DNA from 3 places in the Streptomyces sp. NPDC051243 genome. Region 2 is predicted to be linked to each of the others. Evidence: riboswitches for the same ligand, from Rfam matches in the RefSeq annotation. Region 2 holds a riboswitch; each other region holds the start of a gene.
The links. A riboswitch is a leader RNA that binds a small molecule or an ion and turns the genes downstream of it on or off. The one in region 2 is predicted to bind cyclic di-AMP.
Positions count from the first base shown of each region.

Region 1: it holds a riboswitch for cyclic di-AMP, as region 2 does, so the genes downstream of both, ACIBAG_RS39875 (LysM peptidoglycan-binding domain-containing protein) here and ACIBAG_RS42015 (M23 family metallopeptidase) in region 2, are expected to answer to the same signal.
Region 3: it holds a riboswitch for cyclic di-AMP, as region 2 does, so the genes downstream of both, ACIBAG_RS20000 (LysM peptidoglycan-binding domain-containing M23 family metallopeptidase) here and ACIBAG_RS42015 (M23 family metallopeptidase) in region 2, are expected to answer to the same signal.

Region 1 covers NZ_JBITES010000021.1:48,424-56,109, reverse strand. The annotation lists gene recQ (DNA helicase RecQ) at 1-1,292, shown strand, start outside; gene ACIBAG_RS39895 (M56 family metallopeptidase) at 1,436-2,374, opposite strand; gene fahA (fumarylacetoacetase) at 2,783-4,003, opposite strand; gene ACIBAG_RS39885 (carboxymuconolactone decarboxylase family protein) at 4,192-4,653, shown strand; gene ACIBAG_RS39880 (HAD family hydrolase) at 4,786-5,616, shown strand; gene ACIBAG_RS39875 (LysM peptidoglycan-binding domain-containing protein) at 5,648-6,379, opposite strand; cyclic di-AMP (ydaO/yuaA leader) riboswitch at 6,385-6,570, opposite strand; partial or broken gene ACIBAG_RS39870 (CocE/NonD family hydrolase) at 6,840-7,686, opposite strand, start outside.
Region 2 covers NZ_JBITES010000024.1:19,190-26,875, reverse strand. The annotation lists gene ribA (GTP cyclohydrolase II) at 1-370, opposite strand, end outside; gene ACIBAG_RS42030 (MarR family winged helix-turn-helix transcriptional regulator) at 499-1,014, opposite strand; gene ACIBAG_RS42025 (dihydrofolate reductase family protein) at 1,098-2,237, shown strand; tRNA gene ACIBAG_RS42020 (tRNA-Met) at 2,301-2,374, shown strand; cyclic di-AMP (ydaO/yuaA leader) riboswitch at 2,698-2,855, shown strand; gene ACIBAG_RS42015 (M23 family metallopeptidase) at 2,867-3,898, shown strand; gene ACIBAG_RS42010 (hypothetical protein) at 4,020-4,184, opposite strand; gene ACIBAG_RS42005 (aldo/keto reductase) at 4,345-5,289, shown strand; gene ACIBAG_RS42000 (PrsW family intramembrane metalloprotease) at 5,320-6,666, opposite strand; gene trmB (tRNA (guanosine(46)-N7)-methyltransferase TrmB) at 6,880-7,686, opposite strand, start outside.
Region 3 covers NZ_JBITES010000007.1:315,680-323,365, reverse strand. The annotation lists gene ACIBAG_RS20010 (SGNH/GDSL hydrolase family protein) at 1-65, opposite strand, end outside; gene ACIBAG_RS20005 (DUF6250 domain-containing protein) at 209-925, opposite strand; gene ACIBAG_RS20000 (LysM peptidoglycan-binding domain-containing M23 family metallopeptidase) at 1,258-2,220, opposite strand; cyclic di-AMP (ydaO/yuaA leader) riboswitch at 2,225-2,383, opposite strand; gene ACIBAG_RS19995 (alpha-galactosidase) at 2,691-4,760, opposite strand; gene ACIBAG_RS19990 (tyrosine-protein phosphatase) at 4,941-5,738, shown strand; gene ACIBAG_RS19985 (DUF6126 family protein) at 5,769-5,888, opposite strand; gene ACIBAG_RS19980 (helix-turn-helix domain-containing protein) at 5,885-6,523, opposite strand; gene ACIBAG_RS19975 (aspartate aminotransferase family protein) at 6,618-7,686, opposite strand, start outside.

The DNA.
Region 1 (7,686 bases), on a different contig from region 2:
AGCACGCGGGCGACGCGGGCATCGTCTACTGCCTGTCGCGCAAGTCGGTGGAGGCGACGGCCGAGTTCCTCACCCGCAACGGCATCGAGGCGGTGCCCTACCACGCGGGCCTGGACGCGGGAACGCGCGCGGCGCACCAGTCCCGGTTCCTGCGGGAGGAGGGCCTGGTCGTGGTGGCGACCATCGCCTTCGGGATGGGCATCGACAAGCCGGACGTCCGCTTTGTCGCCCACCTCGACCTGCCCAAGTCGGTCGAGGGCTACTACCAGGAGACGGGCCGTGCGGGACGGGACGGACTCCCCTCCACGGCCTGGATGGCCTACGGCCTCAACGACGTCATACAGCAGCGCAAGCTGATCCAGTCGGGCGAGGGCGACGAGGCGTTCCGGCGCCGGGCCGCCGCGCACCTGGACGCGATGCTGGCGCTGTGCGAGACCGCCCAGTGCCGGCGCGGTCAGCTGCTCGCCTACTTCGGCCAGGACCCCGATCCGGTGGGCTGCGGCAACTGCGACACCTGCCTCACGCCGCCGGAGACCTGGGACGGCACGATCGCGGCGCAGAAGGTGCTGTCGACGGTGGTGCGGCTGCAGCGGGAGCGGGGGCAGAAGTTCGGTGCCGTGCAGATCGTCGACATCCTGCTCGGCAAGCGCACGGGCAAGGTGATTCAGTTCGACCACGACCAGCTGTCCGTCTTCGGTATCGGCGAGGAGCTGACCGAGGGCGAATGGCGCGGCGTCATCCGGCAGTTGCTGGCGCAGGGCCTGCTCGCGGTCGAGGGGGAGTACGGCACGCTCGTGCTGACGGAGACCAGTGGTGCCGTGCTGCGGCGGGAGCGGGAGGTGCCGCTGCGCAAGGAGCCGAAGAAGCCGGTGACCGCGCGGTCGGCTGCGGGATCGGGTTCGGGTTCGGGTTCCGCAGGATCCGGGCGGGGGGAGCGCAAGGCGAAGGCCGCGGTGGCCGAGTTGCCGGAGGAACTGGTGCCCGCCTTCGAGGCGTTGCGTGCCTGGCGTGCCGAGCAGGCTCGGGAGCAGGGGGTTCCGGCATATGTGATCTTCCATGACGCGACGTTGCGGGAGATCGTCACGGTGTGGCCGGCTTCCGTGCGCGAACTCGGGGGCGTCAGCGGGGTGGGGGAGAAGAAGCTGGCGACATATGGCGAGGGGGTGCTCGAGGTGTTGCGGTCGGTACGGGGGGAGCCCGGTGCGGGGGCGGCGGCCGAGGTGGACACCGGGGCGGATCTTGGGGCGGACGACTGGCCTGAGACGGACGCCGAGCCGGAGGACTGGGCCTAGGCCGTGTCCGCAAAGTCCCGCCTGCCCCGGCGGGACTTTGCGGACACGACCTAGCGGTCGGGATGGGGGACCGAGGGTTGGAGTGGGCCCGGCGTCGAGTCCACATGACCGGCTGCGCCGGTGCTCCTGCCCCGGAATCGGCGTCAGCCCAGTGCCGTGAGGCCTGGCGCGAACGTGATCAGGAGGGGGAGCAGCGGTACCAGCGCCGCCAGTGTCGTGGTGAGGGCGCGGTGGCGGCGGCCCAGGCGGGGTGGGGGCTGGAGGAGGCGGTTGACGCGTTCGCCCAGGAGGCGATTGCTGGAGGAGCAGGAGAGAACGCCCCGGTGCTGGTTGAGCTCGATCAGGGCCAGTGCCGTCGTGAGGTGACCGCAGCGACGGGACGCGGTGTCGTCGGCGGCCAGTTCGACCAGGCGGTGTGTCTGGTCGCAGAAGTGGGCGAACAACGGGATGCGGGGGAAGCCGGTGGCAAGCGCGGTGGACAGGTGCAGCAGCCAGTCGTGGCGGGCTTGGGCGTGGCCACGCTCGTGGGTGAGTACGGCGTCGAGCTGGTGGTCGGTCAGACGGTGCAGGGCGCCCGTGGTGACGATCAGCTGGGGCGGGCTGCCGGGCATCCACCAGGCGTCCGGGTACTCGTCCTCCAGCACCAGCAGCGGGCCGCGCGCCGAGCCCAGTCCGGCGGGCAGGTCGGGTGCGCGTTCGCGCAGGTGGGCCCTGGCCTGGCCACGTCGTCGGCGCGCCTCGACGAGCTCGCGGGCCAGCATCGCGGTCGTCCAGGCGGCACCGCAGGCCAGCAGCACGCTGAGCGCGGCCGCCCAGGCGGGCGCGGACGAGAGGTCGTACGCCTCGGTCACCGACGGCGGCGCCGGCGCGAAGAGCTGGGCGCGCACCGTACCGAAGACTGCGGCGGTGCCCAGGGCCAGGGCCGTCAGGCAGCACAGCAGGACGGTGGCGACCAGGCACTGCCACACCCAGAGCGCGACCACGGGTTCTCGCTCGGGCCAGGTGGCCCGCGTCAGTGCCCGCGGGACGGGTACGGCGGCCGTCAGGGCGACGACGCTCAACAGGAGCAGGCAGACGGTCATGCCAAGGGCTCCGGATCCTGGTCAGGGAAGGTGCGGGGGCGGCTGTGCGGGGTGGTGGGCCGTGCGGACAGGGTGCGGCTTGCTTCCCACCGCCAGCCAGTATGACGGTGACCATCGCCTGAGTCAGGGGGAAAGACCCGTCGAATCCTTTGGGCGGGGCCGATCACCTGTCCGCCCCGCCCTCGCGCAACCGCCGCGAATCACCCGTCGGTGCCCGCTGGTTGAGCCGGATCTCCGGTGTCAGCCCGGCCAGGATCCGCGGTGTCAGCCTGCGCCGGGTCTGTGCAGTCAGCCTGCGCCGGGTCTGTGCAGTCGGCCGGCGTCTGCTCTGTGCAGTCAGCCTGCGCCGGCTCTGTGCAAGTCGGCCGGCGTCGGCTCCGTGCAGTCAGCCTGCGTCGGATCTGCGGGTCAGCCGCCCACAACCCGCCCCGTCACCTCCCCCAGCCCCACTCGAACCCCACCCGGCCCGGGAGCCCAGGCGGACAATGTCACGATGTCGCCGTCCTCGAGGAACGTCCGCTTGCCGTCGGGGAGTTCAAGGAGGTCCCGGCCGTTCCAGGTCAGCTCGAGCAGTGACCCGCGCTCGCGTTCCGTCGGGCCGCTCACCGTGCCGGAGCCGTACAGGTCGCCGGTGCGCAGGGAGGCGCCGTTCACGGTCATGTGGGCGAGTTGCTGGGCGGCCGTCCAGTACATGGTGGAGAAGGGAGGCTCGGAGACGACATGGCCGTTGATGGCCACCGAGATTCGCAGGTCGTAGCCGCCGGGTTCCGCTGAGGGAGCGGAGTCGTCCAGGTACGGCAGCAGGGGGTGCGTCCGCTCCGGCGGCGCCACCCGGGCCTCCTCCAGCGCGTCCAGCGGGGTGATCCAGGCCGACACCGACGTGGCGAAGGACTTGCCGAGGAACGGGCCGAGGGGGACGTACTCCCAGGCCTGGACGTCACGTGCCGACCAGTCGTTGAGCAGGCACAGGCCGAAGACATGTTCGCGGAAGTCGCCCAGTTCCACCGGCCTGCCCATCTGCGACGGGACGCCGACCACGAAGCCGACCTCGGCCTCGATGTCCAGGCGGACCGACGGGCCGAAGACCGGCGCCGGTTCGGTGGGGGCCTTGCGCTGGCCGGAGGGCCGTACGACATCGGTGCCGGAGACGACCACCGTGCCCGAGCGGCCGTGGTAACCGATCGGAAGGTGCTTCCAGTTGGGGGTGAGGGAGTCCGCGGCGTCGGGGCGGAAGATCTGGCCGACGTTCCGGGCGTGGTTCTCGGAGGCGTAGAAGTCGACGTAGTCGGCGACCTCGAAGGGGAGGTGCAGGGTCACTGACGACAGCGGATGGAGGAGGTCCTGGATGGCTTCTTGGTGCGCCGGCACCGTCACCCACGCCGTCAGGGCGCGCCGTACGTCCGACCAGGTGGTGCGGCCGGCGGCGAGCAGCGGGTTCAGGGAGTCCTGGGCGAGCAGCGGGGCGTACGGCGAGCCGAGCGCGTAGGCCGCCTTGCCCGCGTCGAGGACGTGGTCGCCGAGCCGGACGCCGACCCTGCGCGCGGAGTCCGAGCCGGGGAGGGAGAAGACGCCGTACGGAAGGTTGTGCGTGCCGAAGGGGTCGCCCTCGGGGAGATCGAAGGGGGGCATGGGGTGCTGCCTCACTCTCATCCGCTCCGTGTGCCATTGCCATGTGGTCGGGCCACACGTTACGTGTGAGTCGGCTGTCCTGGGCTTCTGGCACCCTCCAAAAAAATCTTCTGTCTGCCGGTCACAACTGCTTCCTCCGCCTCGTCAGTGCAGTGAAGACGGAAGTACTGACACAGGAGGCACGAATCATGCAGGCACGGATGACCAACCCGGCGTACGTCCTTCCCGGCGCGATGAAGGGCATCGGAACCCTCCTCCAGGCGATCGGCGAGAGCGGCCTGCCGCAGGAGCTCGTGGAGATCGTGGGGCTGCGCGCCAGCCAGATCAACGGCTGCAGCGCCTGTGTGCACGGTCACACGGTCAATCTGCGCAAGGCCGGGGCGAGTGACGAGCGGATCGATGCCGTTGCCGCCTGGCGGGAGGCGCCCTACTTCACCGACGCCGAACGGGCCGCGCTGCAGTTGACGGAGTCGGTCACTCGCCTCGCCGACCGATCCCACGAGTCGGTGCCGGACACGCTGTGGGATGAGGTGGCCGACCACTTCGCCGAGAAGGAACTGTCGGCTCTCATCCTGCTCATCGGCGTGATGAACCTGTTCAACCGCGTCAACACCACCATCAAGGAGCCCGCGGGCACCACATGGGGGTGAAATCGCAACAGGCGGCAGGCAGTTGCGGCGCGCGAACCGAACCCGAACCGGAGCAGGTGTCAACACATGTGAACACAGCAGCCGTCCGGTTCACGTCGAGTCGATGGGGCGTCCTGTCCGTATTCTCTGATCATGGCCGCACCTATCGCATATTCACTCATCGCCACTGACCTGGACGGGACGTTGCTCCGAGGCGACGACACCCTGTCGGACCGGTCCATCGACGCGCTCGCGCTGGTGGCGGCGGCCGGTGCGCAGCACCTCGTCGTGACGGGACGGCCGGCGCCCAGAGTGCGACCGCTCCTCGACGACCTGGGCAGTACGGGGCTCGCGGTGTGCGGACAGGGGGCGCAGTTGTATGACGCCGGCGCGGACCGGCTGCTGTGGTCGGTCACGCTGGACCGGGAGTTGGCGGAGACCGCGTTGGGCAAGATCGAGGCCGAGGTGGGGCAGGTGTACGCGGCCGTCGACCAGGACGGCGTCGACGGCCTCACGCTCATCGAGCCCGGCTATCTGATGCCCCACCCCACGCTGCCGGCCGTACGTGTGCAGTATCGCGACGACCTGTGGTGCGAGCCGATCAGCAAGGTGCTGCTGCGTCATCCGAGCCTCTCGGACGACGAGTTGGCGGCGACGGCGCGTTCGGTGGTCGGCTCGCTCGCCACCGTCACCATGTCGGGGCCCGGGACCGTCGAACTCCAGCCATGCGGCATCACCAAGGCGACCGGTCTCGCGCTCGCCGCCGAGCACCTCGGCCTCGGGGCGCACGAGACCATCGCCTTCGGGGACATGCCCAACGACATCCCGATGTTCGACTGGGCCGCCCGCGGGGTCGCGATGGCCAACGCGCACCCCGAACTCAAGGAGGTCGCGGACGAGATCACGTTGTCGAACGAGGACGACGGCATCGCCGTCGTCCTCGAGAGACTGTTCGCGGGTATCTTGGCCGACTTCGTCCAGTAGGGAGCGTTCGTCGGTCAAAGATGCCTTTTGTCTAGTAAGGCCCGTTTACGTTGTCGATCGAGCCGTAGCGCGCGGCCGCGTAGTTGCACGCGGCCACGATGTTCGCGACCGGGTCGAAGGGGTCGTACACCGTGCCCGGCACGTGGTAGGCGGCGAAGGTCGGGTCGATGACCTGCAGGAGGCCCTTGGACGGGGTGCCCGCGGCGGCGTTGGAGTCCCAGTTGTTGATGGCGGACGGGTTGCCGGACGACTCACGCATGATGTTGCGGTGAATGCCCTCGTAGGATCCGGGAATTCCGTTTTGGGACATGATGTCCAGGGCGTTGCGGATCCAGCCGTCGAGGTTGTTCGGGTACGACTTCACGGAGGACTGGGTGGCCTGGGCGACGGAGGACTTCTTGGCGGGCGCGGACGCCTTGTCGGCGGTCGTGCTCGCCTTCTTCGTCGCGCGGACCTTCAGGTCGAGGCCCGGGTGGATCAGCCGGGGGTTGTCGCCGACGGCCTTGCGGTTGTCCTTGTAGAGCTGCTTCCAGCCGCCCTGAACGTCGTACCGGTCCGCGATGTCGTAGAGCGTGTCGCCCTTCTTCGTGGTGTACGTGACGGACCCGACCTTCGCCGGGGCGGAGGCCTGGGCCGTCTCCGCGGCGTTCGCGGTGGACACTCCCAGGAGCGGGAGGGCGAGCGCGGCGGTGCCGGTTCCGGCGGCGACGGCGTGGCGGGTGAGCGGGTTGGTGCGGGGGCGGCGGTGCTTGCCTCGGGCCATGGCGCTGTTCCTCTCCGACGCCTGCGAGGTGAGCTGTCGGGTTCGGGCGGGGAGGTGCCCGGCCGTGCCGCCGTGTGGCGGCGCGACTTCACCCCTAGCCGCGGCCGGTGCGCCATCAAGGCGACCGGTGCGGCGACTTACCTGGGTCCCCCGCTCCTGCCGTGCGTGTGTGAGTGCGTCGGTGGATGACTCGGGCGGCGGCAGGATTCGGCGTCCGCCCGACGAGCGGGAACGTATGCGAGAGCACATGCCCGGAACAAGTGCCATGGTCGCCCGTCGTGCGGTTGACCATGGTCTGGCGTGAATGGGGTGCTTGATCCTTTGCGGTTGCCAATCTTCAACTTGCGCTTGCTGCAAGGAAGGACGCGGTGTGCCGGGTCGGGCGGGCGGTCGTCCGTGCGTGACTCAACTCACTGGCATCCACAAGAGCGGCAAATCGGGCAATGGGTCCAACTCGCGTTTAACCGGCTGTCCGTGGAGTCCGTTTCTCCCATGTCCGGTGGAAAAGTACCTCTTCGCCCTCCAGGCCGATCACCTCGGTGGAGGTGATGAAGTCCGTCCGGTCGCAGCTGATCTGCGAGCGAGTGCGCACCGTGGCGTTCCACGCCGACTCCGGGCGGTGGGTGGATCGACCAGTACGAGCGGGTGCGGGCCGACAGGGGATCCGACTCGTTGATCGTGTACGTCTCCAGCGCCTCCTCGGTGAACTCCAGACCGTCGGGGTACACGCGCGTGCCGCCGTACCGAGGGTCTACCTCCAGGCGCCACTCGCCCTTGGCCACGTCCCGTAGGACGAGCCGCTCGGGGCGCGGTTCGTCCAGCGTGACGGGGGCGTTCACGCCGAGCGGCGGCGCCTGCTCCGGGTTCCTCGAAGGTGATCGCTGCCTCGTGCAACGCACGTGCACGTACTGGAAGTTCCAGGGAACTCCCGGCCGGTTCGAGGGTGAAGCCCGCCGCCGAGTCCGGCCGGGGCCAGATCCACGGCCAGTACGCGGAGGAGACGGCGAGGCGGATGCGGTGGCCGGGCGGGAAGGCATGGCCGATGCCGCTCAGCTCGAAGTCACGTCCCCGGCGGCGCCCGGCTCCTACGGCACCGCATGGTCGCGGCCGTGGCGCGCCGACAGGTTCGGCATGCCCCGGGTGACCAGGGTCGAGGAGCCGTCCGGCGCCACGTCGCAGAGCCGGGCGACGACCTGCCCGCGCGGCACCTCCGACGTCAGCCGCAGCCGCACCTTCGGCCGCCCCGACACCCAGGTCTCCTCGCCCGCTTCGAACTCGAAGTGGCGTACACCGTAGCCGGGCGGTGC
Region 2 (7,686 bases):
AGGTGTCGAGGCCCTGGTCCTGGAGGGCGTACGCGTCGAGCTTGTTGTAGAGGCCGATGCCCCGGCCCTCCTGGCGCAGGTACAGCAGCACGCCGCCGCGCTCGGCGATGCGCTCGACGGCCTCGCGCAGCTGGGGGCCGCAGTCGCAGCGGGCCGAGCCGAAGACGTCGCCGGTCAGGCACTCGGAGTGCAGACGGACCAGCGGGGTGGTGCCGGGGGCCGGGTCGCCCAGGACGACGGCCACGTGTTCCTGGCCGTCGGCGAGGCCGTGGAAGGTGACCAACTCGGTGTCGACGCGGTAGCCGTCGTGGAAGCGCAGCGGGACCCGGACGCGGGCGCGCTGGGTGGCGGCGGCGGTGAAGTCGGGCATGCGGGTTCTCCGGGTTCCGTACGTGGCCGTCTGCTTCAGATTTGAAGCAGCTCCTCGGACCAGGACCCTACCCCATGCTTTAAATTTGAAGCAACAAGTTTGTCGTGCGGGTCACCAAGTCGCCCAAGTCACGAACAGGACTTGGAGGAACGCCGACGCCACGGCACGTCATCCGCGGCGGCACCCGCGCCCTCCTCCTGGAACCCCTCGCCGACCACCGTGAAGATCTCCTCCAGCTGCCCGACCTGCTCCGGACTCAGCCGGTCGAAGAGCAGCGCCCGTACGGTCTCGACATGACCCGGCGCCGCGCTCTCCAGGACCCGCATCCCCTCGTCGGTGAGCGTCGCGATGCTGCCCCGCTTGTCCCAGCGGCAGTTCTCGCGCCGCAGCAGGCCGTCCTTCTCCAGGCGCGAGACGGCGTATGTCAGCCGGCTGCGGGTGATCTTCAGTCCCTCCGCGAGGTCGGTCATGCGCAGCCGGCGCTCCGGTGCCTCGGACAGGGTGGCGAGGATGGAGTAATACAGGTGGGGCATGCCGGCTTCCTGCTGGAGCTGCCGGTCCAGCGCGTCCTCCACGAGCATGGCGGCGGCGATGTACGCGCGCCAGGCGCGTTGCTCATCGGGGGTGAGCCAGCGAGTCGTCATGCCACCAGTGTAGGTTTGTTTCAAACTTGAACCAAGCCCCGCCTTGCCCCGGTTCCACTCCGGCTCCGAAAGGGAGCGCGCCGATGCCCTCGTCGTACCCCTACGTCCTGCTCTCCGCCGCCGTCTCCCTGGACGGATACCTCGACGACACCACCGCCGAGCGCCTGCTCCTGTCCAGCCCCGCCGACTTCGACCGGGTCGACGAGGTGCGGGCCTCCGTGGACGCGATCCTCGTCGGCGCCGGCACGATCCGGGCGGACAACCCGCGGCTGCTGGTGAACTCGGCCGAGCGCCGGGCCACGCGGGTGGCTTCCGGCAGCCCCGAGTATCCGCTGAAGGTCACGGTCAGCGCGTCCGGCGAGCTGGATCCGGCGGCGAACTTCTGGCACACGGGCGGCGGGAAGATCGTCTACACGACGGAGAAGGGCGCCGAGCGACTGCGGCGGACGCCGGTCGCGGCGGACGTGGTCGCGCTGGGCGCGGAGCTGGACTGGCGGGCTCTGCTGACGCACCTGCGCGAGGCGCGCGGCGTCGAGCGGCTGATGGTCGAGGGCGGCGGCACGATCCACACGCAGTTGCTCCAGCAGGGGCTCGCGGACGAGCTGCAGCTGGTGCTGGCGCCGCTGTTCGTCGGCGACCCGGACGCGCCGCGGCTGTTCGGGCCGGGCGGATATCAGGGCGGACGGCTGCGCCTGCTGGAGACACGGCGCATCGAGGACGTCGTGCTGATGCGCTACGAGCCCACGGCGCCGGGAGGCGGTGTCCTGCCCTCCGCCGCCGACCGGCACTGGCTGGCCCGGGCGTGCGACCTCGCGGCCCAGTGCCCGCCGTCGGAGACGGCGTTCAGTGTCGGGGCGGTGGTGGTGGCCGCCGACGGGACCGAGCTGGCGCGCGGGTACTCCAGGGAGGGCGGCGACCTCGTGGTGCACGCGGAGGAGGCGGCGCTCGCGAAGATCGCGCCGGACGATCCTCGGCTGGCGTCCGCGACGGTGTACAGCAGCCTCGAACCCTGCACCCGCCGCGCCTCGAGGCCCATGCCCTGCGCGCGGCTCATCCTGGCGGCGGGGGTCCGGCGGGTGGTGACGGCCTGGCGGGAGCCGGACACGTTCGTGACGGGGGCGGACGGGACCGGGGTGCTGGCGGCCGAGGGAGTGGATGTCGTGGTGCTGCCGGAATACGAGGAGCGGGCCAAGGCGCCGAACACGCACCTGTCGTTCCGATGAGAGAGGGGTCACGGAAAGCCGTGTGCTTCGGGTCCCGCCGATGGCGTACTATGGAGTCACCGACGCGGGGTGGAGCAGCTCGGTAGCTCGCTGGGCTCATAACCCAGAGGTCGCAGGTTCAAATCCTGTCCCCGCTACTGAAGACTCAGGGCCGGAACTGATCAGTCAGTTCCGGCCCTGAGTGTTTCCCACCCCGTCTCCGTCGAAGTCGTCGTACGGCGCCCTTGATCGTTGTCACCTGCCGTGAGCAGGCGACCGCCCTCCGATAACAACTGACATACCGTCAATACCTGTGTGCCTCCTGAGCCGTGGCCAACTCGCCCGATTTGGCCCGCTCATGACCCGTAAGTCCAGGCGAAAATCGTTAATGATCAAGTGGAACAGCTTGGAATCCGCACCCCGGGTCTATTAACGTTCGATAACGCAGCGCGGTCGTCCCAGCCGTCACAAGAGGCGGCTCCGTGCTCACGCGCCGAGTCCCGCAAGGGAGCCGGGGAACCACCACCCTGGGGTGAATCGCGCGGATTCCACCGTGAAGTCACGGTTGGTATACGCGCGTAGGAGACCTTCCTGCTCCGAACCCGTCAGCTAACCCGGTAGGCGAGAAGGAAGGAAAGGAGTACGCCCACGTGGCGTCCAACAGGCCTGCTACGCAAGCCCCGTTCGTGCCGAGTCAGCGCAGCACCGACACCTTCGGCTACGACCGCTACCGCACCGACGAGGGCCCGTTCGAGGAGTGGAACCCCACCGCGGAGTCCATTCGTCCCGTACGTGGCAGGCACCGCGTCGCCAAGCAGCGTGGCGGGGGACTCGCCCGCAGCTCCACGGTTCTCGGCGTCGGCGTCATAGCCGCCGTCGGCGCGGGCGGCATGGCCAGCGCGAACAGCGGCAAGCCGCCGGTCGCCATCACCATGCCGGACCTGCCGCTGATCTCCGACGACGACTCCGCCGCGGCCGCCGAGGACGCGACCACCGCGCTCAGCACCATGGGGGAGACGGCCCAGGAGAGCGTTCAGGGCACCAGCACCGACGCCGGTGAGGCGCTGCGCAGCCGGATCATCGCGCAGGCCGAGCTGCAGCAGGACCAGATCGACGACAAGGCCGCCGCGGAGGCGATCGCCGCCGCCGAGAAGGAGGCCGCCGCCGCGGCCGCCAAGGCGGAGAAGGAAGCCCAGGAGAAGGCCGCCGCCGCCAAGGCCGCCGCCGAGGAGGAGGCCCGCAAGAAGGCCGAGGCCGAGCGCCTCGCCGAGCTGGCCAAGCAGTACGCGCTGCCGACCTCCTCGTACACCGTCACCTCGACCTTCGGCCAGGCCGGCGCCTACTGGTCCTCCGGCTACCACACGGGCCTCGACTTCGCCGCCCCGTCGGGCACGCTGATCAAGGCGGTGCACACCGGCACGATCACCTTCGCCGGCTGGGACGGCTCCTACGGCTACAAGACGGTGCTCACCCTCGAGGACGGCACCGAGATCTGGTACGCGCACCAGTCGTCGATCAGCGTCAGCGTCGGCCAGAAGGTCAACACGGGCGACGTCATCGGCCGCGTCGGCGCCACCGGCAACGTGACCGGCGCCCACCTGCACCTCGAGGTCCACCCCGACGGCAGCACGAACGGCATCGACCCGATGGCCTGGCTGCAGGGCAAGGGACTCTCGGTCTGACCCCGGGGGCGATCTCCTGATCGCTTGGAGACGTCGGTCGTGCGGACCGGCGGGAGGACGCGTCGTGAACGCCGGCGAGGCAGAGTCTGCCCTCGTCGGCGTTTCGGGCTCGTGGCAGCGGTCAGGGATCGCAGCTGCCGGACCGGCTCGCGCACTGCCAGCCCGAGAAGCCGCCCTCGGGGTTGTCGACGTCGTTGTCGAGCCGGATGAAGCCCCAGACGACGGTGACGGTGAACGCGACGGCGGCCAGGGCCAGCAGCCACAGGACGCCCTTCTTTCGGCTCATCGCCGTCCCCCCAGGGCCAGTTGACCGGCCCTCACCCCGTACGGAAGAAACCTTCCCCCAGCCTAGATGCTCCGCTTGGCGGGGGGGTGCCCACAGGGTTTACGGGAACTTTGTCGCCGTGCCGGAATGGGGCGCTCCAGCACGGCGGTTGACGTAGAGCATGACTTCTCTTCGCAAGCTCGGCTCTTCCGGTCTCGAGGTCTCCGCACTCTGCCTCGGCGGCAACGTCTTCGGCTGGACGGCCGACGAGGCCCAGTCCTTCGCCGTGCTCGACGCCTACGCGGCGGCGGGCGGCAACTTCATCGACACGGCCGACTCGTACTCGGCGTGGGTCGAGGGCAATGCGGGCGGCGAGTCCGAGACCATCATCGGCAAGTGGGTGAAGGCGCGGGGCAACCGCTCGGACGTCGTGATCGCCACCAAGGTCAGCCAGCACCCCGACTTCCAGGGCCTGACCGCGGCCAACATCAAGGCGGCCGCGGACGCCTCCCTGCGCCGCCTCGGCACCGACCACATCGACCTCTACTACACCCACTTCGACAAGCCGGAAGTGCCGGTCGAGGAGATCATCGGCGCGCTGGACGAACTGGTGAGGGCCGGCAAGGTACGGCACATCGCCGCCTCCAACATCTCGGCGGAGCGACTGGAGGCCTCCCTCGCCTTCTCCGACCGCGAGGGCCTCGCCCGCTACGTCGCCATCCAGCCCCACTACAACCTGGTCTCCCGTGGCACCTACGAGGGCGCCCTCCAGGACCTCGCCGAGCGTGAGGGCCTCGCGGCGATCCCGTACTACGCCCTGGCGGCCGGCTTCCTCACGGGCAAGTACCGCGCCGGCACGACGGTGGGCAGCCCCCGCGCGGCGGGCGCCGGCAAGCACCTGGAGACGGAGCGGGGGCGCCGGGTGCTGGCCGCCCTGGACGAGATCGCCCAGACCCACGAGGTCCCGGTGGCCACGGTGGCCCTCGCCTGGCTGGCCGCCCAGCCGACGGTGGCGGCCCCGATCGCCTCGGCCCGCACGGTCGGGCAACTGCCGGCACTGCTGGGCGTGGGGGAGCTGCGGCTGACGGAGGAGGAGGTGGGCAGGCTGACGGCGGCGTCCGCCTGACTGAGCGGGGCCGCGATGCGCGGCCCTTCACTACGTCCGGTACGGGTTGTACGCGGGGTAGGGCGCCGCCGGACTGCTGTAACCCTGCCCGTATGGCTGGGGCTGGGGCTGCGGCTGCCAATGGCCCGGCACCGGCGCCGCGTACCGGTAGGCCGGCCAAGCCTGCGCAGCCGTCACCGCGTGCTCCAGCGCCGGGCGGGCGAAACCCCGCCGCCCCCACAGCTCGTGCAACAGCTCCCGTTCCCGTACGGCGAAGTCCGCGCCGGCCCGCCCGCGGCGCCCCCGGTGCCGTAGGAACGCCAACGACGTGGCGTAGGCCTCGTACTGCGCCACCGCCCGGGCCGCCGTCGGCCCCCCGCGCCGCCGTGCGTACTGCCGGGCCATCCGCCGTGCCCGCATCGAGGCGAGCGCGAAGGGCTCGCTCGGGGCCAGCCATCCGGCCATGACGTACGCGGGCAGTTCCTCGCGCACGGTGCGCAGCTCGCGCTGCCGTGTCCAGATCACCAGCCAGGTCAGCAGTCCGAACGTGGGCACCATGAAGGCCGCGTACACGGCGAAGAACCCGTACTCGCCGAAGGCCGACGAGCCGTTCCACATCGCGTGCATGCCCATGGCGAGCAGCAGCCCGGAGATCGGGAGGAGAACGCGGCGCACATGCTGGCGCGGACCCGACAGCGCCGCGATGCCGAAGCCGATGCCGGTGAGGACCGTGAAGAGGGGGTGCGCGAAGGGCGACATGATCACGCGGACGAAGAAGGTCGCCGCTGTGACGGAGGCGATGCCGCGGTCGCCGGAGAGCTGGTCGGTGCCGAAGGCGGTACCGAGGTAGAGGATGTTCTCGGTGAAGGCGAAGCCGGTTGCGGTGATCCCGGCTATGACCACGCCGTCGACGATCCCGGTGAAGTCCCGTCGGCGGAAGAGGAAGACGAGCAGTACGGCGACCGCCTTCGCCGTCTCCTCCACGATGGGCGCTATGACGGTCGCGCCGAGGGTGTCGGCGTGCGACGGGTCGGCGGTCGCTATCGCTATCCACCGGGTCGCGAAGCTGTTGGCGATGATCGCTATCAGTGCCGCCGCGAAGGCGCCCCAGGCGAAGGAGAACACCAGATTCCGCCAAGGGCCCGGCTCGACCCGGTCCAGCCAGCGGAAGGAGGCGACGAGCAGGGGCACGGGCAGCACGGCGAGTCCGAGCCCGACCAGGAACCCCTCGGTGCCGGTCTGCTCGCGCACCAGGGCGAGGATGACCAGCCCGGAGAGCGTGAGCAGCGTCGTGAGCGCGCCGTAACGCACCCACCGCTTCTGCCACCAGTGCGCGTGCCGCAGTGCGCCGCCGGTGGGACCGGTGGGGTGCGTCGGGTACGGGGGACTGGTGGCCACGTCATCGACCCTAACGAGACAGGGGCGCCGCCCGCAGCAGCGCGAGGGGCTCTGGCGCCGATGGGGGTTTGCTGTCGGTTGCTGGTTTTCCCGGTCGTCTTCCAGATGTCTTCCGGGTGTTTCTTCCAGGCGTCCGGGTGTTCCTTCCGGGCGTCCGGGTTTTCTTCCGGCCTCCGGGTGCCTTCCGGCCTCCGGTTGTTCTTCCCGCTGCTCCTACGGCTGTACGCGGCGGAAGAGCAGGTCGTTCACCACATGACCCTTGTCCAGTCCCTGCCCCTCGAAACGGGTCAGCGGCCGGAACCGGGGACGGGGCGCGAAACCACCGTCGGCCCGGGTGTTCTCGAAGTCGGGATGAGCGGTCAGAACTTCGAGCATCTGTTCGGCGTACGGCTCCCAGTCGGTGGCGCAATGCACGAGGGCACCGGGCTTCAGCCGGGTCGCGGCGAGGCTGAGGAACTCGGGCTGGATGAGACGCCGCTTGTGGTGCCGCTTCTTGGGCCAGGGGTCGGGGAAGTAGACGCGCAGCCCGTCGAGCGAGTCGGGGGCGAGCATCTCGCGCAGCAGGATGATGGCGTCCCCGTTGGCCACGCGGACATTGCTCAGCCCGTGCTGGTCGGCGAGGTTGAGCAGGTTTCCCTGCCCCGGCGTGTGCACGTCGACGGCGAGGACGTTGGTGTCGGGGTCGGCGGCGGCCATCTGCGCGGTGGCCTCCCCCATCCCGAACCCGATCTCCAGCACGACCGGATTGCCGTTCCCGAACAGCTCACCGAGGTCGACGACCCGCTGCCCGTCGATGTCGAGCCCCCACTTGGGCCACAGCCGCTGCAAGGCGTCCGCCTGCCCCGCGGTCACCCTGCTGCGCCGCGGCTGAAAACTCCGGATCCGCCGCTCGAAGTGCGACCCGGCGGGATCGGCCTTGGGCCCGTCCGGGAACCGGGGCTCACCTTTGGCCCGGGTGTGCCGGACGGACACACCGGGGACATGGCGGGGATGCGCGCCGTCGGTGCCGGGCGGCTCGGG
Region 3 (7,686 bases), on a different contig from region 2:
TCGGGGCCGGGGTCGCCGACGCCCTCGGTGAAGCTGTCCCCCACCGCGACGTACGACCCGATCACTGATCTGCTGTCACTCTTCGAATCGCCTGTCACACCGGCATGATTCACCTTCGAATGTGACCTACGCGACCGTAAGGAAGGGTTGACGGACGGTGAGATAAGCCACTCCCCAAGTGTTGACCAAATCTGGAATAAGCCTCTGATCAGGGCTGTTGTGGGCTCAATCGCCACACCCGGAAGTCGCTGAACCGGAAGTGGCTCCAGGTGGTCCGGAAGGCGAAGTGCCCACCGCCGTACGGCTCCGGGTCGGTGAAGTCGAAGACGAGCCGGCCGTTGTTCCACCACCGCACGGTCGGGCCGTCGGAGACGATCCGGACCCGGTGGGGCTCGTTCGCCACGAGCAGCGGCTCGGCGTAGTCGTAGACCAGCGGACGGACCCCGGCCTGACCGACGTACCTGCGCAGCCGTGTGGTGGTGTTCGTGTTGGCGCCGTAGCCGACGTAGTACGTCCTGAGGTGGTCGTACTCCGCCAGGGCCCCGCCTCGCCTGGTCGCGAACAGGTCGTCCGGGGAGCGGACGTCGGTGGCGTTCCAGAAGTTGTTGAGGTCGCAGACGCGGTCGTTGACGCCGCCGGCCGAGATGGGCACGGCCGTGTACTCGATGGCGTACGGGCCTTGCAGCCGCTTTCTGAACCAGATCGTCGCGCCCGCGGGCACGTCGACCTCCAGTACCCCGCGCGAGGCGGTGACGGTGCCGCCCTTCTCCAGTTCCACGGCCCACCGGCCGAGACCGTGACGGAAGTCGTCGTGCGCGATCAGCCCGCGATGGCGCGGGGCCGCGCCGGCGGTGCCCGCGGGGCCGAGGGCGGTCAGAGCGGCGCCAACGGCCAGGGCTGCGAAGGCTCTACGCGTGGTTGTCACTGGGGACGGCTCCTTCCGGGAGGGTGCAGACAGCCGTGCGGATGACGGGCGCCCTCCGATGCCTTGTCACCGCCCCCGCCGGACAGGGGAGTTGACGCGGGCAGCAGAAAGCGCTTGCAGTGCTGCGCCGATCACTGTGCCTTCCCGCCTCCCCTCCTGTCGACACTCCGGACATGCCCGCCACACGAACGCAATGCGGCGCTCACGACCGATCGAGCCCGGACACACCGAAGGCCGGACCCGGGGATCGGGGTCCGGCCTGCGGCAGCGTGTCAGGCGTGGGGTCCGCCCCCGCTCGAGAGGAGCCTCGAGCGGGGAGGGTCGGCGGGGGATCAGCCGATGGCGACACCCTTGGAGCGGAGGTAGGCGACCGGGTCCACGTCCGAGCCGTAGTCCGGCGTGGTGCGGATCTCGAAGTGCAGGTGCGGGCCGGTCGAGTTGCCCGTCGATCCGGAGAGGCCTATCTGCTGGCCCGCGGTCACGGTCTGGCCGGCCGAGACGGAGAGCGAGGACAGGTGGGCGTACTGGGCGTAGTAGCCGTCGGCGAGCCGGATGACGACCTGGTTGCCGTACGCGCCGGCCCAGCCCGCGGAGACGACGGTGCCCGCGCCCACGGCCTTCAGCGAGGTGCCGGTCGGAGCGGAGAAGTCGACGCCGGTGTGGTAGCCGCTGGACCACATGCTGCCCGCCACCTTGTACGCGGTGCCGACGGCGGCCGAGGACAGCGGGGCACTGAAGCCACTGGCGGTGCTGGTCGCCCCGGCGCTCTGGGCAGCCTTGGTCGTCTTGGTCGCGGAGGACTTCGCGGCGGAAGAATCCGAGGAATCCGACGACTTCGAGGGCGAAGAAGAGGAAGACGGGGAAGAGGGCGACGACTTGGGGGTGCTCGTCGCGGCCTTCTTGCCACCGATGGTGAGCTTCAGACCGGGGTGGATGAGCGACGGGTCCGAACCGACGGCCTCTCGGTTGTCGGCGTAGAGCTTCTTCCAGCCACCGCTGACGTTCTGCTCGTCGGCGATCTTCGAAAGGTAGTCGCCGACCTGCACCGAATAGGTCCGCACACCCGTCTTCCGAGCCGCGTCCTTCTTCTCTGCGGCCTTCTTCTCGGCCGCCTTCTTCTCAGCGACCGGAAGTGTCTGAACGGCCTTTCCGGAAACGGACTGCGCGGGAGCGGCATGGGCGCCGGTGGCTCCGATGAGCGGGAGGGCGAGAGCGGCTCCGCCGGTTCCGGCGACGGCTATGGAGCGGGTGAAGCGCAGGGACTTCGGGCGGCGGTGCTTACCCTTCGCGGGCATGGCGAATTCCTCTCCGGCGCCTGCGAGGTGAGCTGTCGGGTGCGGGCTGGAGATGCCCGGCCGCGTCGGGACGCGACTTGACCCCAAGCCTGTTCCGGAGACCGGAACAGGCGGTTTTACCTGTGGGTCCCCCGCTCCTGCCATGGTCGGGTGAGTTTGCGCGGGCTCCGGTCGGCGGCAGGATTCGGCGTCCGTCCGGATTGGTGGCGAACGTAAGCGAGGAAGACGCACGGGAACAAGTGAGAGGTTCCGTCCGAATGCGTTCCTGTTGATCCCTTGTGGGAATTCTCGGTCACCCTGCGTGAATTATTGATGCGCCGCCCGACTCAAAACCCCTTGAAAAGCAGGGGAATTACATGAACATGACGGGCGACGCACGGTCACGAATATGACGCTCCTCACGCGACTCCGCTCCAGCTTCCTTTGCTTCAGAGCGAGTTGGAATGAAGGCGTCAATTCGGACAGAACCCCTAGATGCGGCGCAGGCGGATAACTGTCGCATCAAGGTCGCCGCGCAGGTTGGTGCGCAGTCCGTGATGCAGCAATACGGCACCTCGGTGAACTTCGCCCGTTTCGCGGCATTCGTACGATGCTGTCGGGTCGAGCCCACGCAGCCGCAGCGCCGGTACGGATTCGCCGTAGCTCTGCGCCTGAAGCCAGGCGAGGACGACCGTCTCGTCACCGAGCGCGTACTGCACCGCACTCAGCCCGCCGCGCGGGGGCCGCAGCCGGTAGAGGTCGCCACGCTGCACGACGGGCCGGATCTCCTTGTAGAGCTCCACCCACTCCCGCGCCTCGGCGAGCTCCCCCTCGGTCCACTGCGTGAGGTCTCCGCCGACGCCGAGCACCCCGGCCATGGCACTCACGAAACGGAACCGCAGCGAGCTGGCCCGGCCGTTGAGCTGGTCGTTCGGACTGTCGGTGACCCAGGCGGCCATGACCCGCGCCGGGTGGATCTGACTGAAGCCGTGCTGGATGGCGAGCCGGTCGAGCGGGTCGGTGTTGTCGGACGTCCACACCTGGTCCGTACGGCTCAGCACGCCGAGGTCGATCCGGCCGCCCCCGCCCGAGCAGGACTCGAAGGCGACGCCCGGGTGGGCGGCGCGGAGCCGGTCCAACAGGGCGTAGAAGGCGCGGACGTGGTCGACCCAGAGCCGCTGCGGGTACGGCTCACCGGGCCAGCCCGCATCGCTGAAGCAGCGGTTGAAGTCCCACTTCACGTAGTCGACGGGAGCGCTGGAGAGGATCTCGTCGAGCCGGTTCCAGAGGTATTCCTGGACGTCTTGGCGGGCCAGGTTCAATACGAGCTGATTGCGGAATTCCGTCCGCTTTCGCCCGGTCTGGTACTGCACCCAGTCCGGGTGGGCCCGGTAGAGCTCGCTGTCCGGATTGACCATTTCCGGCTCCACCCAGATGCCGAACTGCATGCCGAGGCCGTGTACATGGTCGGCCAGGGGCTTGAGGCCGGACGGGAAGCGGTCCGGGTTGGGCGTCCAGTCGCCGAGCCCGGCGCGGTCGCTGGTGCGCGCCCCGAACCAGCCGTCGTCGACGACGAACAGCTCCACGCCGATCGCGGCGGCCCGTCGCGCGAGGGCCCTTTGCCGCTCCTCGGAGATGTCGAACTCCGTCGCCTCCCAGGAGTTGAAGAGCACCGGCCGGTCCTGATCGGCGTCGGGGATGACATGGGCGCGCTGGTAGGCGTGCCAGGCGCGGCTCGCGCCCCCGAAGCCGCCGTCGCTCCACAGCCCGGCGAAGACGGGGGTCACGAACGACTCCCCCGCCGCCAGCCGCAGCAGACCCGAGTCGTCGTACCCGACCCCGCCGGTGATCTGCACGCGCGCGTCCGGCAGCTGGGCCACCGCGATCCGCCAGGACCCCGACCAGGCGAGGGCGCAGCCGTACACCTCGCCGCGCTCCTCGGTGGCGTCGGTGTCGAGCGCGACCCAGGGCAGGAGCGGGTGCCCGGTGTGGCCGCGGCGACTGCCGATGACCTTCTCACCGTAGGTGAGGGGCGACTGCGTCAGCCGGGACTCCGCGGCCCAGCGTCCGTGCAGTTGGGACAGCCGCCAGTCCTCGCGCTCGGGCAGGGTCCAGGTGGCGGAGTCGGCGCGCAGCAGCTCCAGGTCGGGCCCCTGGTTGTCCAGGGTCACCCAGCGCTCCACGACGTCGTCGCGCATCCGGTAGTGCAGGGTGATGCCCAGCCCGCCGTCCCGGAACCGCAGCCGCAGCTCCTCGCCCTCGGTCTCGTACGCCTCGAAGGTCCACTCGGTGCCGCGCCGCTCGTCGGTGCGCACGGAAAGGGCCGGGCGCACGAAGCGGGGGCCACCCTCGACCGGGTACTCCTCACGTCCGTCGAGCTGCGACTCGAAGGGCCAGTAGTCCGGGAGCGGGCGCACGGCCAGCTCCTCGGCGTCGGCGAGCGCGATACGCGGTCCCCAGTGGAGGTGCAGCAGCTCGGCGCCCTCCGTGAGGTGAAGGGCGTAACTGCTGGTGGGCCCGGAAAGAACCCAGGTACGCCCGCGGTCGGAGATCTCCAGCATCAAGCCCTCACACATTCGAACAGGTCCGATCAAGCGTCAACATCATCAAGCCCCGCGCGGCTCCGATGCAACGCCTGTGGACAACTCATTGCCCCAGGAATCCATGTCGTATGGTCGAGAGCGCATCCCGTCGGCCGCACCGCCGAGCCGCGCCGACGGGGCAGACTGGGAGGAGCCCCCGTGACGCAGCAGATCCCGTCGACCGAGCCGGAGCTGGCCGGAGTCCGCAACTTCCGCGATGTGGGCGGCCTGCCGACCGTGGACGGACGGCGGGTGCGGTACGGAGTGCTGTTCCGCAGCGGCCACCTCGCGCACGCGACCGAGGAGGACGCCGCATTCCTCGGTTCCCTGGGTCTGCACACGATCTTCGACTTCCGCAACGCGGCGGACCAGAAGCTCGAGGGGCCGGACGTCGAGCTGCCGGGCGTGCGCAATGTGAACCTGCCGCTGAGCGACCCGGCGGACGGCGCGGAGTTCTGGAAGATGGTCCGCGACGGCGACATCGACCAGCTGCGGGAGATCCTCGCCGACGGCAAGGCGGCGAACCGGATGATCGCCTCGTATCGCATGATCATCAAGGAACGCACCGCCGAGCACTCCCAGGTGCTGCACGCGCTCGTGGAGGACAGCGTCCCCGCCCTGATGCACTGCGCGGCCGGCAAGGACCGCGCCGGCCTGTCCATCGCCGTGACGCTGCTCGCGCTCGGCGTGGAGCGCGACGCGATCCTCGCCGACTACCTGGAGTCCAACGCCAAGCACCGCCGCTACAAGGTGCACCGCAGCAGCAGCTCCGCCTCGGCCTACTCCCCCGAGGTCATGGAGCTGCTGAGCCCGCTGTTCGACGCGCGCGCCGAGTATCTGACGGCCGCCTTCGAGACGATCGAGGGGACGTGGGGCGGCGTCGACGCCTATCTGGAGCAGGGCCTGGGGATCACCCCGGAGGCCCGGGAGCGCCTGCGGGAGCGGCTGCTCGACTGACGCCCGGCCGCCGGGGGCCGCCCCGCGTGCCTACTTCGCGCCCGCCTCGAACAGGAAGTAGATGAAGGCGGCGAAGACATGCCCCACCGCGATGTAGACGATCAGCCGCACCCAAAGGGCACGCGGGAACTTCTCCTCCATGTCGCTCAAGGCGTCTCTCCAGGGGTGGGGCCCAGGCACAAGGTGGCCGTGGGACTCTGCAGCAAGGTGTGGACGAACAGGAGCTCGACCCCGCCCTCGTCCTGAGCGGCGATGCGGTGCGGGGTGAGCGAGTCGAAATGCGCGCTGTCGCCGGGCGCGAGCCGGTGCGTGGTGTCCCCGAGCCGCAGCCGCAGCCGCCCCTTGAGGACGTGGAGCCACTCCTCGCCGGGGTGTACGCGCACGATGTCGCCCTGCGATCCGTACGGCACATGGACGCGCAGGGCCTGCATGCCGCGCCCCGGAGCGCCCGCCTGCCAGTACGTCCAGCCGCCGGCCGCCGTCGGCTCCATGTCGGCGGCGCGCACGATCGCGTCCCGATCGGCGACCGTCTCGCCGAGCAGCTCGGAGACGGTCGTACCGTAGACACGCGCGAGCGCGAGCAGCATCGGCAGCGAGGGCTGGCGCCGGCCGGTCTCCAGCCGGGAGAGGTGGGCGGGCGACAGTCCGGCGGCGCGGGCCGCGCCCTCCAGGGTGAGGGCCGCTCGGCGGCGCAGGGCCCGGAGCTGAGGCGCGACGACGGGCAGGGCCTCGCCCGGCGCCGCCGACTCGCCCTCACCCTCGGGCTCGTTCTCGGGAGAGCTCATGCTCTCCATTCAGCCGGAGCTTTGCCTGTGCGGCAAATTTCTTGCCTCAGAGGCAAAAACCCTCGACCAGCTGGGCATCGGGGACGCCACGCCCTCAGCGGTTGGCAACCGCCTGCTTGATCAACGTCTTCCCGAAGTCCCACATCAGCCCGCCCCCGCTGTGCGCGTCGTCCATCACATCCGTGAAGGCGTCGACGAACCGGTCCACCTCCCGCTCACCGATGATCAGCGGCGGGATCAGCTTGATCACCTCCAGGTGGTCGCCGGAGACCTGGGTGAGGATGCGGTGCCGCCTCAGCAGCGGTACGACGACCATCTGCGCGAACAGGCCCTTGCGCGCGGCCTGCAGCATGGTCCAGCGGCTGCGCAGCTTCAGCGAGTCGGGGCGGCCGAACTCGATGCCGATCATCAGGCCGCGGCCGCGGACGTCGGCGAGCAGCTCGTACTTGTCGGTCAGCGCCGCGAGCCGGGACTTCAGCAGCTCCCCGGTCGCCCGCGCGTTCGCGACGATCTGCTCGTTCTCCAGGACGGACAGCACGGCGAGCCCGGCCGCCATGGCCTGGGCGTTGGACCCGAAACTCGCCGAGTGGACCAGCACACGGTCCATGGACGAGTACACCTTCTTGAAGATCCAGTCCTTGCCGACGGTGGCGCCCACCGGCACATAGCCGCCGGAGAGCGCCTTGGCCACGCACACCAGGTCCGGCTCGACCCCGTCCTCGTGCTGGTAGGCGTAGAAGTCGCCGGTCCGGCCGAGCCCCGTCTGCACCTCGTCGGCGATGAGCAACGCCTTGTGCTTGTGCAGCAGTTCCTGTGCGGCCCGCAGATAGCCGGGCGGGGGCTCGTGGACGCCCTTGCCCTGGATCGGTTCGACGATCAGGGCGGCGACGTCGCCCTTCTTCAGCTCCCGGGCCAGAGCATCGAGATCGCCGAGTGCCACGGCCGTGTCCGGCAGCAGCGGGGCGAAGCCGTCCCGGAAGCCGGACTCGCCGTTGACGGACAGGGAGCCGGTGGTCAGCCCGTGGAACGCGTGGTCGCAGTACAGGATCCGCGGCCTGCCGGTGACGAACCGGGCGAACTTCAGCGCGGTCTCCACCGCCTCCGTCCCGCTGTTGCCGAAGAACACCCGGTCCAGATGCGGGCTGTGCGTGAGCAGCTTCTCG